Regions from separate parts of the Pseudarthrobacter sp. LMD1-1-1.1 genome, predicted to be linked through region 1. Evidence: riboswitches for the same ligand, from Rfam matches in the RefSeq annotation. Region 1 holds a riboswitch; the other holds the start of a gene.
What was found. Region 1 has a riboswitch for cyclic di-AMP ahead of MRBLMD1_RS21345 (M23 family metallopeptidase). Riboswitches for the same ligand answer to the same signal wherever they lie in the genome.
Positions count from the first base shown of each region.

Region 2: linked by a shared signal. The riboswitch ahead of MRBLMD1_RS06395 (glycoside hydrolase family 16 protein) and the one ahead of MRBLMD1_RS21345 (M23 family metallopeptidase) in region 1 are both predicted to bind cyclic di-AMP.

Region 1 covers NZ_JBEGHP010000027.1:62,172-70,010, forward strand. The annotation lists gene serC (phosphoserine transaminase) at 1-342, opposite strand, end outside; gene MRBLMD1_RS21340 (metal-dependent transcriptional regulator) at 638-1,339, shown strand; cyclic di-AMP (ydaO/yuaA leader) riboswitch at 1,477-1,688, shown strand; gene MRBLMD1_RS21345 (M23 family metallopeptidase) at 1,699-2,520, shown strand; cyclic di-AMP (ydaO/yuaA leader) riboswitch at 2,649-2,828, shown strand; gene MRBLMD1_RS21350 (C40 family peptidase) at 2,899-3,579, shown strand; gene MRBLMD1_RS21355 (NlpC/P60 family protein) at 3,744-4,508, shown strand; gene MRBLMD1_RS21360 (HNH endonuclease) at 4,774-5,274, shown strand; gene mobA (molybdenum cofactor guanylyltransferase) at 5,351-6,067, shown strand; gene MRBLMD1_RS21370 (DUF6457 domain-containing protein) at 6,064-6,357, shown strand; gene MRBLMD1_RS21375 (molybdopterin molybdotransferase MoeA) at 6,354-7,766, shown strand.
Region 2 covers NZ_JBEGHP010000012.1:171,294-179,132, reverse strand. The annotation lists gene MRBLMD1_RS06400 (glycosyltransferase) at 1-947, opposite strand, end outside; gene MRBLMD1_RS06395 (glycoside hydrolase family 16 protein) at 1,069-2,172, opposite strand; cyclic di-AMP (ydaO/yuaA leader) riboswitch at 2,176-2,327, opposite strand; gene rpsF (30S ribosomal protein S6) at 2,715-3,020, shown strand; gene MRBLMD1_RS06385 (single-stranded DNA-binding protein) at 3,093-3,668, shown strand; gene rpsR (30S ribosomal protein S18) at 3,794-4,033, shown strand; gene rplI (50S ribosomal protein L9) at 4,051-4,503, shown strand; gene MRBLMD1_RS06370 (PhzF family phenazine biosynthesis protein) at 4,585-5,433, shown strand; gene MRBLMD1_RS06365 (FMN reductase) at 5,539-6,165, shown strand; gene MRBLMD1_RS06360 (hypothetical protein) at 6,162-6,728, opposite strand; gene MRBLMD1_RS06355 (hypothetical protein) at 6,731-7,048, opposite strand; gene dnaB (replicative DNA helicase) at 7,692-7,839, shown strand, end outside.

The DNA of each region.
Region 1 (7,839 bases):
GTTGGTGGCTGCGGCGAACTTTGACCCGAATTCACCGAAGGAGAGGTGCTGGGCCTTCTTCTCCACCAGGCCAAAGCTTGCGATGTCCCAGAACGCCGTGGAGCCGCCAACGCCGAGGACCACCTCATACCCCTCCGGGGCACGGAAGAACTGGCTCAGCCCGTCGCGGACGGATCCCACCAGGTTCTTGACCGGCGCCTGCCGGTGCGAGGTGCCGAGGATGGTCTTGGACGCTGCTGCCAGGGCATCAATCTGTTCCTGGCGGACCTTTGACGGGCCGGCGCCGAACCGCCCGTCCTTGGGCAGGAGGTCGGCGGGGATCGTGATGCTGGTGTCGCTCACAGGTGCTCCAATTCGGCGGGGACGAAAACTTTGGTCCGGACGGGCGGGTAAGGGGTGGCCGGCAGCGCTCGGTGGCTGCGCGGCAGGCCTGTTCCATTCTGCCTGAAGGGCAGTGGGTGCGGGAGCCGGAGGGGGCAAAGTCCAGACAATGAGACGGTCCTGTCCAGGCGTGGCTGCGCAGGAGCCAGCTATTCGGACAAAGTCAAAATAGGCTAAGCTAGCCCCGGACTACCTCGCGGGAACAGAGCGGTACGGTGGGACAACGCAAGGTACTGCGCTCGAGGAGCTGAGCTGGATGACGGATCTGATCGACACTACGGAGATGTACCTCAGGACCATCCTGGAGCTTGAGGAAGAAAACATCGTTGCCCTTCGGGCCCGTATCGCCGAGCGTCTGCGCCACTCCGGCCCCACGGTGTCCCAGACCATCGGCAGGATGGAACGCGACGGACTCGTCGTCGTTTCCGGAGACAGGCACCTGGAACTCACGGACACGGGCCGCAAGCGGGCCACCGAGGTCATGCGCAAGCACCGGCTGGCCGAACGACTGCTGGCTGACGTCATCGGTTTGGACTGGGCCTACGTGCACGACGAAGCCTGCCGCTGGGAACACGTCATGAGCGAGCGCGTTGAGCGGCGCATCTACGAGATGCTGGACCACCCCACCGAATCGCCCTACGGCAACCCGATCCCCGGCCTCGCCGCCCTGGGCGGACAGCCGGCCACCGGCTTTGCCGACACGGTCATCAGCCTGGTGGAGGCCATGAAGGGCTACGGCCCCGCCTCTGCCGTGACCATCAGCCGGCTGGCCGAACCCATCCAGGTGGAGCCCGAACTGCTGGCGCAGCTGGACGAAGGCGGGATCCGGCCCGGCGCCGCCGTTGCACTGGAACGCGTGGGAGATTACATCTCCGTGCGGGTGTCCGGAATCGAAGGGGCACTGGAGCTGCCGCCCGAGGTTGCCGCTCATGTTTTCGTCGCCGTCACCCAGCCCTGAGCCGCTCCTCATACCCCAGCGAAGCGCTTCCACGCAAAGATAACGGAATTGTTACCTAGGGTCTTAAGGCCCTATAGTGGAACCAATCGTTGATACTTAAGCGTTACCCGATCCGGAGCCGAGCTCTGCCAGCGGATCGGGTGCATGAGTCGTTACTGGCAGAGGCGGGGGAACCACAATTGGCAGCGGGGGACTGCCTTGGGGTGAAGTCCGTCAGCAGCAAGCCTCTCCAGTGAAGGATTCTTCCGGGAATACCCCTGTGCAGAAGCTTGCCCATGGCGGGCCGGGTCTTTGATCTCTCTGACCCGAATCCGACAGCTAACTCCGCAGGCTTTTCCAGAGAGGAACCCTTCTTGACCATGCAGACCTCCCGGGGCCGCCGCCGCGCGGCAGGCCCCCCTTCGGCACCGCGGGTTGTCGAAGATGTCGCAGCGGAGCGCCCCCGCGATCTGCATCGTGACGCGCGCCGCCGCCGGGGTCCGTTCCGGCAGGTGACGGAGTTTGCCGCCGCCAGCGGCATCGGCCAGAAAGCCGGAATCGCCCTGGCCGCCACCGGTCTGGTGCTGACGGTCACGGTGCCCGCCACCAGCCCCGTCATGGCCACCGATGCCGCCGGCAACGCGCCACTGGCAGCTTCCGCCGTCAGTCCGCAGCCCCAGATTTCCGCTGATATCGGCGCCCAGATCGACTTCAGCCGCTCGGCAGTGGTGACCCAGGCCGACCCCGACGGGAAGCTGAAGCAGCTCCTGAGCGCCCAGTCCGCCGGCTCCGTCACCCGGGCAGCCTCGGCCGGCACCCTGGCCGCACCGCTGGCATCCCTCACCACCGCGTCGCCCTTTGGCTACCGGGTGAGCCCCATCACCGGCGGCTCCGGAGACTTCCACCGCGGCCAGGACTTCGTGGCGCAGTGCGGAACGTCCGTCCTGGCGGCCGCAACCGGCACCGTGACCTTCGCAGGCTGGCACCAGTACGGCGGTGGGAACCGGGTGGTCATCGATCACGGCAATGGGCTGGAGACCACCTACAACCACCTGTCGTCGTTCAACGTCAAGGTCGGACAGACCGTCTCCCGCGGCGAGGTCGTGGCGCTCAGCGGCACCACGGGCGCCTCCACCGGCTGCCACCTGCACTTTGAGGTCCAGGTCAACGGCGAAGTGGTCGATCCCATGGGCTGGCTGTAACCGAATGAGTGTGCACTCTCAGATCGCAGTGACCTGCCGTGACCTGAATGTGACATTGAAACAAAACTGCTGTACCGTCTAACTCGCGTCAACTTTTCCGAAGTTGACGCTCTTGAGTGGATTGCCTAACTCTGCCACCGCTCAAGGTCCGTTCGCATTTCATCGTCTGGCAGGGGCGGGGGAACCAATTTTGGCCTTCATTTCCTGAAGGCCTTGGGGTTAAGTCATGAGCTTCCCAGGAAGCAGAGTGGCCGGGTGACTCCCATCCGAATCCGACAGCTCACCTCGCAGGCATTGGGAGAGGCTACCTTCGTGTCTTCACGCCATCATTCTGCGCGCCACCGTGCGCAAACGGTTCGCACCAACCCCCTGGACGCCGTGTCCAAGGCCGTCAGTGCAAATGCCGGGACCGTAGGCCGCCAGGCTGCCGTTGTGGCAGCCGCATCGGGCCTTATCCTGAGCATGGGCCTGCCCGCCACCGCAGCTGACACCACCGCCGGTGTCTCCGCATCCACCGAGTCCGGTTCGGCCCAAACGGCCCTCGCCGTCACCGCCGCCCCCACGGCTACGGTTTCCTTCGAGCGTCCCGCCGTCAAGACCACCGCAGCTCCAAAGGTGGAAGCGGTGCGTCCCCAGTCCACCGCACCGGCCGTGCGCGACGCCGCTGCCACTGCAGGCCAGGACGCTGCCCCTGCCGCCAAGGCTGCCGAGACTGTCTCCGCCGCAACCTCCGGTATTGCAGCAATCGCCTACACCGGCATTGGCCACTCCTACGTCTGGGGCGGCACCAGCCCCGTCACCGGCTGGGACTGCTCCGGGTTCGTCCAGTGGGTCTACGCCCAGGCCGGCATCAGCATCCCCCGCACCAACGCGTGGAACATCATGACCCCCACCTCCACCCCGCAGCCGGGCGACCTTGTGGTCCAGAACGGTGGCGCGCACGTGGGCATCTACGTCGGCAACGGCATGATGGTCAGCGCACTCAACCCTTCCCAGGGCACGCTGCTCCACTCGCCTGCAGCCACCGGTACCTCGTCGTACTACCACCTCAACAAGTAGTTCTTGGGCTTCACGCTCCAAGGGCTATTTCTTTGCCCAAAGCTTTTTCGCTAGAAACCACATCCCCGTTCGGGATGCGCCGGCGTACCCCCAAGATGCCGGCGCATCCAGCTTCCCTTTGCCTGCCTACACGCGGTTCGAAGGAAAAACGAAAGAGAGAACTGATGACGACTCGTGCTACCGCACGGCACCGCGCCGAGGTCACCAAAACCAACTCGATCGCTGTCATTGCCAAAGCTGTCAGCGACAATGCCGGTGGCATGGGCCGCCAGGCTGCTGTCATCGCTGCTGCTTCCGGCCTGGTCCTGACCAGCGGCATTGCAGCCAACGCCGCCGACACCAACGTCAAGCGCGATTCCGCTCCCGCATCCCAGATGGAAGTTGAATCCGTCGTCGACGCCCCGATCTCCGCGGCTTCCACCATTGCCATCAGCTACGAGAAGCCTGCCGTTACCACCACGCCGGCTCCCGTCGCCGAGCCTGAGCCCGAGGTTCAGGTACAGGAAGCTGCACCTGCCGCCCAGCCGGCTGCTCCCAAGGTCACCGCCAAGGTTGCGACGGCTGCCGCTCCGGCCGCCCCTGCAGCCCAGGCTTCGGCCAGCGGCAAGGGTGCTGCCATCCTGTCCGCAGCCTACGCACAGCTCGGTGTCATGCAGGACTGCACCATGCTGGTGACCAACTCCCTGGCCGCCGTGGGCATCCACTTCCACGACTGGCCGGCCGGTTACCTGTCCCTGGGCCGCACCGTTAGTGCAGCCGAAGCGCAGCCGGGCGACCTTATCTACTACGCCAACGGCGGCTCGGGCATGGCCCACATCGCTGTGTACGCCGGCAACGGCATGGCCGTCCACGGTGGCTACAACGGAAACCAGACCGTGGTCTTCAGCGCGAACGTGGGTTCCGGCCCCGTCTTCATCCGCGTCAACTAATCATTCCAGTGGCTGCCTGATCCAGCGCCGGCCGCGAATTGGGCAAGGGACCCCCGCCACCAGGCGGGGGTCCCTTGCGTCTTAATGGGCTTCTCCAGTGGAGCCCTTGCCTTGCCCGTCTTCGCGCCCGGTTGGGCTCCTGGGCGGCGATTACCTGATTCTGCAATTCTTTGTTTACTCTTGTGATGTCGATCCATAGCCCGGACATGCCGAGGGCAGCCGGCCCTCGTGCCCCTGACGGGTGCGGCCGTGAAGAGGTAAGTGCATGCGCACTCTCGTTCTGAATGCTGGATATGAACCGCTGGCGGTTATCACTTTCCGCCGGGCGCTGGTGCTTGTGCTCACGGGCAAGGCAAGCGTGGTGGCCGAAGGGGATGACCCGGTGGTAGGGCCCACTGACGTCCTGGGCCGCCCGTCCGTGATCCTCCTCAACCGCTACATCCGGCCCCGGTACAACCACTCGACGGCAGTCAGCCGCAGGGGTGTGCTCCGGCGCGACGGACATAAATGTGCCTACTGCGGCAAGGCGGCGCACACAATCGACCACGTTCACCCGAAGTCCCGGGGCGGTGCCGATACATGGGAGAACCTTGTGGCCGCCTGCCTGCGGTGCAACAACGTCAAGGGCGACCACACTCCCGCGGAAATGGGCTGGACCCTTCGGTTCGTGCCCGAGCCGCCGCACGGAACGATCTGGCAGATCAAGGAACTGGAGAAGCCGACGCCGGCGTGGGATCCGTTCCTGCTCCCGGAGCGCGCCGCCTGACGCCCTCGCGCTGCCCGGCAGCGCCGCCTGACGCCTCGCGCTGCCCGGCAGCGCCGCTGATCGCTAGGCTGGGGGAGTGCAAGAGAGCATGTTGGTTTTCGATGCCCTGATCCTGGCCGGGGGACGGTCGTCCCGGCTGGGCGGGGTACCCAAGCAGTCCTTGGTCTTCCAGGGCCAGACCCTCCTCGAGCGTGCCGTGGCCGCGGCAGCCGGCGCCCGCCGCACCGTGGTGGTCGGTGATGCGGGATCCCTGCCGGGGGAGTCCGGGGCTGCGGGTCTTCCGGCCCCGTCCACCCGGCCGTCCACCCTGCTGATGTGCCGCGAGGAGCCGCGGTTCGCCGGGCCTGCTGCCGCAATAGCCGCAGGCCTGGCCGCGCTGGCCAAGGGAGGCGAAGGGGCGCCCTACTGCCTGGTGCTGGCGTGCGACATGCCGCTGGCCTTCCAGGCGGTGGCTGTGCTGAAGGATGCCCTGGCGCGCTCCGATGTGGCGGACGGTGGGGGCGGCGTGATGGCTTGTTCCGGGGATGGCAGGGCCCAGCCCCTGACAGGTTTTTACAGCACGGCTGGGTTAACAAAAGCCTGCGCGGACCTGGCAGCCCGCAACGCCCTGGTCAACGGATCCGTGAGGGCGCTCCTTGCTAGTCTGGACGTGCAGCTTGTCACGGTCCCCGCCGGGTCCACATCCGATGTGGATACCTGGGACGATGCTGCCGCGCTGGGGATTTCCGCCGGGAACCAGCGCGCGGGCCAGGACCAGTTCATGGGCGGAACTAACGTGGGAGGCAAGTCGTGAAAAGCCAGGACGAGACGCTGGAAGAGTGGTGCAGGGCGCTTCTCCAGGCCTACCAGCTTGAAGATGTCCAGGTGGATGTCAACGCCGTGCTGGCGCTGGCCGGCGTCGCTGCCCATGCGGTTGTCAGGCCGGCCGCGCCGCTGACCACCTTCATCGCAGGCTTCGCCGCGGGACTGGCGGCTGCTCCCGGCAGGGAAATGGACGCAGCATCGATGGACGAGGCGCTGGCCGTTGCCCGTTCCCTGGCCGAAGACTACGACGCTGAAGCCGCCGGGACTCCCGGCGAATGACGGCAGAACCCCACAGCGATCCGGAGGCGCCACCGGGCAGAGATGCAGAGGCGCACAAAACTGAACAGCCGCATGATGCCCACCATCATGCGGCCCACACCTGGCAAGAAGCCCGGCAAGCTGCGTTCGATGCAGCAACCCCCATACCCCCCGGGCCGGTGGCGCTCCGGATAGCCCTGGGCCGCCGGCTTGACCGGGACATCGTGGCCCTTCAGGACATGCCCCACTACGCGTCCTCAGCCATGGACGGCTGGGCGGTCAACGGCAGCGGCCCGTGGATCCCCGTGGAGCCCGGAACGCGGCTGGCACCCCACCAGGCCAGTCCCATCGCCACGGGAGGCCTCATCCCGCCCGGCGCCAAGGCAGTTCTTCGCACCGAAAATGCTGTCCTCGGCACGGACGATGAAGGGCTCCCCATCCTGATGACCGGCGGCAAGGCGCGCCCGGGTGAGCCCCGCGCCGGAGAGCACATCCGCAAGGCCGGGGAGGAAGCATTGGAAGGGGACACCCTGGTCAAGGCAGGGGTGGAGCTCAACCCGGCACACCTGGCGCTGGCCGCCCTGGCCGGTTACGACGAAGTCCAGGTCCAGGGGAAGCCGGTGGTCCGCCTGGTGCTTACGGGGTCAGAGGTGGTGGAACAGGGCACGCCGGCCCCGGGCCAGGTGCGCGACACGTTCGGCCCCCAGTTGCCCGACGTCGTTGCCATGCTGGGCGGCATCACCGGCGGACAGCAGCGGATCGGCGATTCCTACGACGAATGGCTGGCGGCGCTTGAGGACGTGCTGCCGGAGGTGCCCGGCGCGCCGGACCTGCCCGCCGACGTCGTTATCACCACCGGGGGTACCGGGCGCTCCGGAACGGACCACCTGCGGCGGGCTGTGGCGGAGCTCGGCGGACGGCTCATCATCGACGGCGTGGCAATGCGTCCGGGACACCCCGCGGTTCTCGCCGAACTTCCGGACGGCCGCTTCGTCCTGGGGCTTCCTGGCAACCCGCTGGCGGCCATGATGGCCCTCTCCACCGTGGGTGCTCCGCTGCTGGCCGCGTTGGGGCACCGCCCCATGCCGCCCGTGGAGGAAGTGCCCTGCGGGACGATGGTTGAGCCGGACCCCGGACGCACCAGGCTGATGCCGTTCCGGCTGCTGTACGGCATGGCGTCTCCGGCGCAGCATACGGGACCGGGCATGATGCGCGGGCTGGCCGCTGCCGATGGGGTCCTGGTGGTGCCGCCGCACGGAGTGCAGTTGGGCGAACTGGTGCCGGCCTTCGCGCTGCCCTGGGGGCCGCCCATTCCGCGCCGCGGTGACGGGGAGGCCAAAGCCAAACCGCGGAGCACTGCCCGGACCGGCCAGCCCAAGGCCAAGCCGGCACCCAGTGGACCCGTGGACTGGAGCGCCCTCCTGGGCTAATGGGCTAAGCCGGTCCTTGGCTGAGCGGTTCAGGGCTGGTCCCGTGGGCCGGGGCAGGCTCTGTTGGTGCCAT
Region 2 (7,839 bases), on a different contig from region 1:
CTCGCCGCCACCGGCGTGGCCACCACGGGCAGCCCCGCGGCGAGGGCCTCCAGTACGGAGTTCCGGATACCCACGCCGTGTTCGTCCGGGAAAACCGCCACATCCGCGCCCTGGAACACATCCAGGATGGAAGGCACGTTGGCCAGGATATCCACCCGGGGTCCGGCCAGCGCCTGAACCGCCGGTGTGGGGCGCCGCCCTGCGATGACGAAGCGGGCGTCCGGGACCTCCCGCCACACCAGCGGCGCGATCCTGTTGACCAGTACCGTGGCGCTGTCCACGTTCGGCGCGTAGTTCAGGCTGCCCGCGAAGCACACCACGGGGGCTTTCCGCTCCCGGCGGGGACCGGTGGCCACCGCCGTGCCGTTGGGGATGCTCGTGACCGGCCTGCCCAGCGTGGCGGACCAGGCCGCTGCGTCCTGGGATCCGACGGTCAGGAGCCTGGCCCGGGGCGGCAGCTGACGTTCAGCTCGGGCTGCCAATTGTTCGCGCAGCCGGTAGGCGGGCCGGAAGGTACGGGCGATGGCGGTGTCCATGCCGGCCCGGATGGACCAAGGGTCCACTGTCTGCAGCACCAGGGGACCGGTGACGCAGTGGGACAGGAAGAGGGCATGGGGGCCATGGATCAGGGTGGCGTCCCGGCTTGCGGACAACCGGGCCGCGGCGGCGCGGGCGGACGGGGTGGACCGCCGGTGTTTTCCTAATCCGGTGAGGCCGCCCATGGAGCGGGCAAAGGCCGAAAGTTCTTCGCGCGGGGCCAGTTCGTACACGGTATCGCAGCGGTTCCTGATCTCTGCCGGAACCGGAACAGGACCCGAGAAAGTCAGCAGCGTGACGGCAACGCCAGGGGGGAGGTGCAGGATCACTTCGTACGGGATCATCGAGCTTCCATCCCCCAGTTCCGGATCCCGGTTGGGCACGCTTTCCGTCACGTACAGGAGCTTCATTGCAAGAGTGTACTGGATCACATCGTCCCCGGAGGGTTGCTTTAGGCAACCTTGAGGGAAGCCAAAAAAGGGCGACGGCGGGAGGTCCCGCCGTCGCCCTTTCACCTGGGTGCGTGGGCTGCTACTGCCAGGCGCGCACGTAGTCCACCATCATCTGGGACGGCGCGCCGTAGGCCGGGTTCGTGGAGGAGGCGCCGACATTCAGCACGATGTACTGCGGGGCATTTCCGTCGTCGGTGGGGTAGGACTTGACCTTGACGCCGTCGAAGTACACGTCCGACGAATTTGCCATCCGGTGCAGGCCAAAGGTGTGGTACTCGTTGGCCCAGTTGCCGCCCACGCCGCCCTGGTTGTGGGAGCCGGAACCGGAGTGGTAGTTCACGGTCATTTTGGCCTGCAGGACCTCGGCGATGTCATTCTCGCCGGTGGCCGGCCACGACTGTCCGGTGGTCCAGAAGGCAGGCCAGTTGTAGAGGCCGTTGGCGTTGCCCGGGAACTTGATCCTGGCCTCGACGTAGCCGGTGGTGAACTGGAAGCCGGTCCCCGCCCCGCCCTTCGGGTTAGTGGATACCAGTCCGCCGGAGGTGGATGAGCTGAGCCCCAGGGCCAGGTTCCCGTTGGCCACGGAGACGTTCGCCGGGCTGGTGGAGACCTTGTTCATCGTTCCGCAACCGGGGGAGAACCAGCAGCTGGACCACTTCGCGGTGTCCAGTCCGGCCCCGTTGAACTCGTCGGCGAAGGTCATGGTCCAGTTCCCCGGGACCCCGGCGGGCGCAGGCGTCCCGGTGCTGGCCAGCTGTGCCGCCGCCGGCGCCACAGCGATGGGTGCTTCGGAGGGAGGGGCAGGGGCAGCGGGTGCCGGTACTGCTGCGGGGGCAGGTGCCGGTGCCTCTGCCGGCGAAGGAGGGGCGGCAGGAGCGGCCTCGACTGCCGGGACTGGCGTTGGAGCGGGGACCGGAATGTCCGGAGTTTGGGTGGGTGCGGCGCTGCCGGCATCCTCTGCACTCGCCACCCGCGCCACGTCAGCGGTTCCGTCACCGTGGGTCAGGCCCAGGCCAAGGGAACCTGCTCCGAGGAGTGCTGCGGCAAGACCGGCGGCAAGGGGCCAGCGGCGGCGCGCCCGGGCCGGAGCACCGGACTTGAAGGCCGGGGATGTCCGGGCGTGATCTGTCTCATTTTGATAACGGTGCGCTCGTTTGGCGCTGCCTTTGCGGGGTGCGGGCATGGGGATGCTACCTCTCGTCGCCTGCGGAGTTAGCTGTCGGGTTCGAATGAGGGCATTCGGCCGCGTGCTGCGGCTTCACCCCAAGGGCAGGCGCGTTGCCGTGCCCGGGACGCTTGGGTCCCCCGCCTCTGCCTGGAATCTGGTGATAATCACGGACGCGGCAGAGTTGGGCGGCATCCGGGACTGGAGCCGGCTGGGGGCGGCCCCCGGACGACCGTACACGAAAAGGGTCTGCGAATCACAATTAGGTAACGGACCTCACTGCGTTGGCGTGGCGCTCCCCTGTCGGCAAAGTGCATTGGTATGGGCGCCAGTGACGGCAGGGTTTTCCACATGGCTGAACCTGCGGCTGCTGCCCACCTCCACCGGGGCTAGCCTTGGGTCAAGCGCGAATCGCCTATCGGGTCCAAATGCACTAAGATATTGAAGTCTGTGCTGCGTCCTGCCTCCGTTCCGGCGGCAAGGCATTGCATGGAATCGCAAATGAACCTCCTGTTACGGAAATGCCGTAACCGCTTAGCCCAAAGGAGGTGGGTTCACATATGCGTCCTTACGAATTGATGGTAATCATCGACCCCGAGGTCGAAGAGCGTACCGTTGAGCCGTCGCTTCAGAAGTTCCTGAACGTCATCACCAACGATGGTGGAACCATCGAAAAGGTTGACATCTGGGGCCGTCGCCGTCTGGCTTACGACATCAAGAAGAAGTCCGAAGGTATCTACGCCGTGGTGAACTTCACCGCCAAGCCGGAGACCGCCAAGGAACTTGACCGCCAGCTGTCTCTTAACGAGACCATCATGCGCACCAAGATCACCCGCCCCGAAGAGCAGAAGGTTGTTGCTGAGTAATTCAGCACCGTCTTCATTCTTTACCCCGCAGGAAACGCACTCTTCACCCAGGATCGAACAAGGAGGCAGTAGATGGCAGGCGAGACCACCATTACGGTCATCGGTAACCTCACCAATGACCCGGAATTGCGGTTCACACCGTCAGGTTCGGCAGTAGCGAACTTCACCATCGCTTCCACCCCCCGCACCTTTGATCGCCAGTCCAACGAGTGGAAGGACGGGGAAACCCTGTTCCTCCGCGCTGCCGTATGGCGTGAAGCAGCCGAGAACGTCGCCGAATCCCTGACCAAGGGCATGCGCGTCATCGTGACCGGCCGCCTGAAGAGCCGTTCCTACGAAACAAAAGAAGGCGAAAAGCGCACCGTTATCGAGCTTGAGGTCGACGAAATCGGCCCCAGCCTGCGCTACGCCAATGCCAAGGTCAACCGCACCCAGCGCTCCGGCGGACAGGGTGGCGGCGGCTTCGGCGGCGGCAACAGCGGCGGTGGCTTCGGAGGAGGCAACTCTGGTGGAAACCAGGGCGGCAACTCCGGTGGAGGCTGGGGCGGCGGCAACCAGCAGGCTGCACAGGACGATCCCTGGGCTACGCCCGGTGTCTCCAACGCAGGCGGCTGGGGCAACGGCCCCGATTCCGAACCTCCCTTCTAAAACCCAAATAACGGCCCGGCGCCGGGACTGCCCGGGTGCGCCACGCACCCAAGGCACTGCCGCCGTCGGACCACCACCATCCCGTGGATCAATATCCACGGGCTCCCTAGAATAGGAGCTCCACGATGGCTAAGGCTGAACTCCGTAAGCCCAAACCAAAGTCCAACCCCTTGAAGGCCGCTGACATCACTGTCATCGACTACAAGGACGTAGCATTGCTGCGCAAGTTCATCTCCGACCGCGGAAAGATCCGCGCCCGTCGCGTCACTGGCGTCACGGTGCAGGAACAGCGCAAGATCGCCCAGGCAATCAAGAACGCCCGCGAAGTTGCTCTGCTGCCTTACTCCGGCGCTGGCCGCGGCTAAGGAAGGGATTAACTAACATGGCAAAGCTCATTCTGACCCACGAAGTCACCGGTCTCGGTGCTGCCGGCGATGTTGTCGAGGTCAAGGACGGTTACGCACGTAACTACCTGCTGCCCCGCAACTTCGCCCTGACCTGGTCGAAGGGTGGCGAGAAGCAGGTTGAGTCCATCAAGGCTGCCCGCGCCGCCCGCGAGCACGCTTCCCTGGAAGATGCTCAGAAGCAGGCCGCTGCACTGTCCGCCAAGCCGGTCAAGCTGGTCGTCAAGGCCGGCGAGTCCGGCCGCCTGTTCGGCACCGTCAAGCAGGGCGACGTCGCCGACGCTGTTGAGGCCGCTGGCCTTGGCAAGATCGACAAGCGCAAGGTTGAACTGCCCGCACACATCAAGTCGGTCGGTTCCTACCAGGCCAACGTCCGCCTCCACGCTGACGTTGCCGCTGTGATCGAACTGGACGTGGTGGCAGGAAAGTAATTTCCCCACTCCACGTCACGACCCCCGTCGCCGGACTCCGGCGGCGGGGGTCTTTCGTTTGTGCGGTGGTAGCCTGCTCCGGTGAACCCGAACCCCCGCCCCCGCCCCTTCCACCAAGTGGATGTGTTCGCCGGCCTGGCCTACCGTGGCAATCCGCTCGCCGTCGTGCTTGATGCCCAAGGCCTGGACGCGGCGACCATGCAGCATTTCGCCAACTGGACCAACCTCTCGGAAACCACCTTCCTGTTGCCTCCCCGGGATCCCCGCGCCGATTACCGGGTCAGGATTTTCACCGGGAGCGAGGAGTTCCCGTTTGCGGGCCACCCGACTCTGGGCTCTGCCCATACGTGGCTGGAAAGCGGAGGGGTGCCGAAGTCCGACGGCTGCGTGGTGCAGGAATGCGCGGCGGGGCTTGTCCGGATCAAGCGCGACGGCGGGAGGCTGGCTTTCGCCGCGCCGCCCCTGACGCGATCCGGCCCCGTGGAGGAGTCCGTCCGCCGGCAGCTGGCAGCGGCGCTGCGGGTGGCCCCCGGCGACATCGTCGACGCGTGCTGGCTGGTGAACGGGCCGGAAAGGATCGGTGTCCTGCTGGAGTCCGCCGGGCAGGTGTTGGCCCTGGAGCCGGACCACGCAGCCATGGGCGACCTGAAGATCGGCGTCATAGGTCCGCACGCTCCGGGCGCCGGCGCCGACTTTGAGGTGCGCACGTTCCTGCCCGGTGACGCGATGGCGGAGGACCCCGTCACCGGCAGCTTCAATGCCGGTGCAGCCCAATGGCTGATGGGAACCGGCAGGGCGCCGGAGCAGTATGTGGCCTCGCAGGGGACCGTGCTGGGCCGGGCCGGGCGGATCCATGTGAGCGCTGAGGGCGGGGACATCTGGGTGGGCGGCGAATCGACCACGTGCATCCAGGGAACCGTCCTGCTCTGATCAGGGTCCCGCAGAACCTCCGGGAATACTCCGCCACCTGCGGCAGTTCAACGGTATAGATGCAAACGCATGTATAATGATTTGAACGAGCACCAGGAGAATGCCATGGAAACCCGCCGCATCACCGTCCTCTCCGCAGGACTTGGCGTCCCCTCATCGAGCCGGCTGCTGGCCGACCAGCTTTCAGCGGCCGCCACGAGGCAGCTTGAGGCACGCGGCTATCAGGTGGCCGTGGACGTCGTCGAGCTCCGCGACCTTGCGGTGGACATCGCCAACAACTTCGTCACCGGCTACGCCGCCCCGAGGCTGGCGGACGTCATCGCGGGTGTGGAGGCATCGGACGGAATCATAGCCGTGACCCCGGTCTTCAGCGCCTCCTACAGTGGCCTCTTCAAGTCCTTCATCGACGTCCTGGATCCCAAGTCGCTGGATGGCAAGGCCGTCCTGCTGGGCGCCACCGGTGGAACGGACCGGCACCAGATGGTCCTGGACTACGCTCTTCGGCCCCTGTTCAGCTACCTTCGGACGCGCATTACGGCCACCGGCGTCTTCGCTGGGCCCCAGGACTGGGGAACCGCCGAGGAAGGCGGGGCATCCCTCGCGGACCGGATCGAACGTGCTGCCGGGGAGTTCACCCGCCTGCTGGAGGGGCTTCAGCCGGGCCGGAAGTCCGCCCCGCTGGAATCCCTCCCGTTCGAGCAGTTGCTGGCCGGTATTTCCGGATCCCGCTAGTCGTCCAGCAGCGCGATGAATTCCCGTGCCTGCTTGAGCGAGATATCGGAGTGCCGCGTCAGCGCCGTGGCCGCCGCCTCGGTGTCGCCGCTCCGGGCCAGCGTGCGGATCCTTCCGTAGATCTCGTCATTGAGCATGTTGCTGCTCACTTCCCGGGTCACGTCGCCTTTGCTGGCGATCGCCCGGTAGCGGTACGGGAACCGCTGCGGCTCGTCGTCGTCCTCTTCGATGACCTGTGCGGGCTCCTTGCCCACGTAGGGCTGGGGGTGGGCCGCCAACGCGCCCACCGCATCGCGTGACGCCCGCAGCCCTTCACCGGTGACCTCGTAGTAGAGCTTGATGGCGGCCATGGCCTGGCCCTGTGCGATCAGGGCGTAGATCCGCCGGTGCTGTTCCTCCGTCAGGCGCCCGGCAGCTGTCCGGGCCAGTTCCTGGGGTGTGGCGGCGGGCTGGGACGGGGCGGCGCCGCGCGCTGCTTTGCGCCTACGGGCGGCGCTGTATGCCACCAGGACCCCCGCAATCACCGCGAGCAGGATGAGGACCGGGGCCACAAGGGATTCCATTTTCATGAGCCGTTCTTTGTACTTCCTGGCCGTTGCCAGGTGCGGTTGCTTTGCTGGCCACCCGCCCGGATATATTCCTGCTGCTGGTTGTGCTGCTGGGCGTTCTGGCTGGGGTGGGTAGCCGCCGCCAGGCGGGCCCTGGCAGCGGTGGCAGCCTGGACCTGGGCTGCGTAATGGCGTGCCGAGCGCTCGGCAAGCTCGCGCTGGTATTTGTCGGCTTCCGACGTTCCCGCATCACGCGGCCGCAGTGCGGTGGCAATGCCCCAGATGAGCGCCACTAAAGCTATCGCCGGCAACAGCACCAGCAGGAGATCGCCCATACGTAGAGCTTAATCCAGATTGGGTTTATCCACAGCAATATTCACGTGTGCGCATACAGGGCCGGGCGCGCGGCAGTCAAACTTCCGGCACGGAATATGAGGAGCACCACGGGCCTGCGGAGAGGGACGCTCCGGGGACCCTGCAGCCCTCCTGCCGCTGCACATCCCCTTCAGCGCCTGTGGATGAAATTCCTTGGAGGAAATATTTACTCCACAAGCAAGCCCTCCTGTTTCCGCAGGTCAGACGCTGAAAGTGGGCCAAAAAAGTTTTGTATCCACAGAGTTCCCCACAGGCTGTGCACAAGCTATGCCGCATACTGCACAGGTTATCCACAGGGTCTGCGGCATGCTGGCTTTGCGGGTGGCGCCGTGGCGGCTAGCGTAGCGGGGTACCTGTTCTCCACAGTCGAAACAGGGTCCCCTGGTTCGGTTTTCGGGGGCCTTTGCGCCGCCTCCCACGTCTCTCTGTGGAAAAGCTGTGGATATTGGGGATAACTCCGGCCCGGAGCTGGTTTCCGGACCCCGGAGCTTGATTGTCAGGGCCTGCGGGTAGACCTGGATGAGTGGCGGATCCGGTTGTCGGAGGCCGTGAACAGGATGGACCACCGGGCCGCACGCCCGGTACAAATGGAGGACGGCAGCTTTGTCAATCGCGCATCTGGACCCTGTTGAGGCAACCCGTGGATCGGACGCGAGCCGGAAGCCGCCGCAGGACATCGCCGCCGAACAGTCGGTTCTTGGCGGCATGATGCTGTCCAAGGACGCCATCGCGGATGTTGTTGAAATCCTCC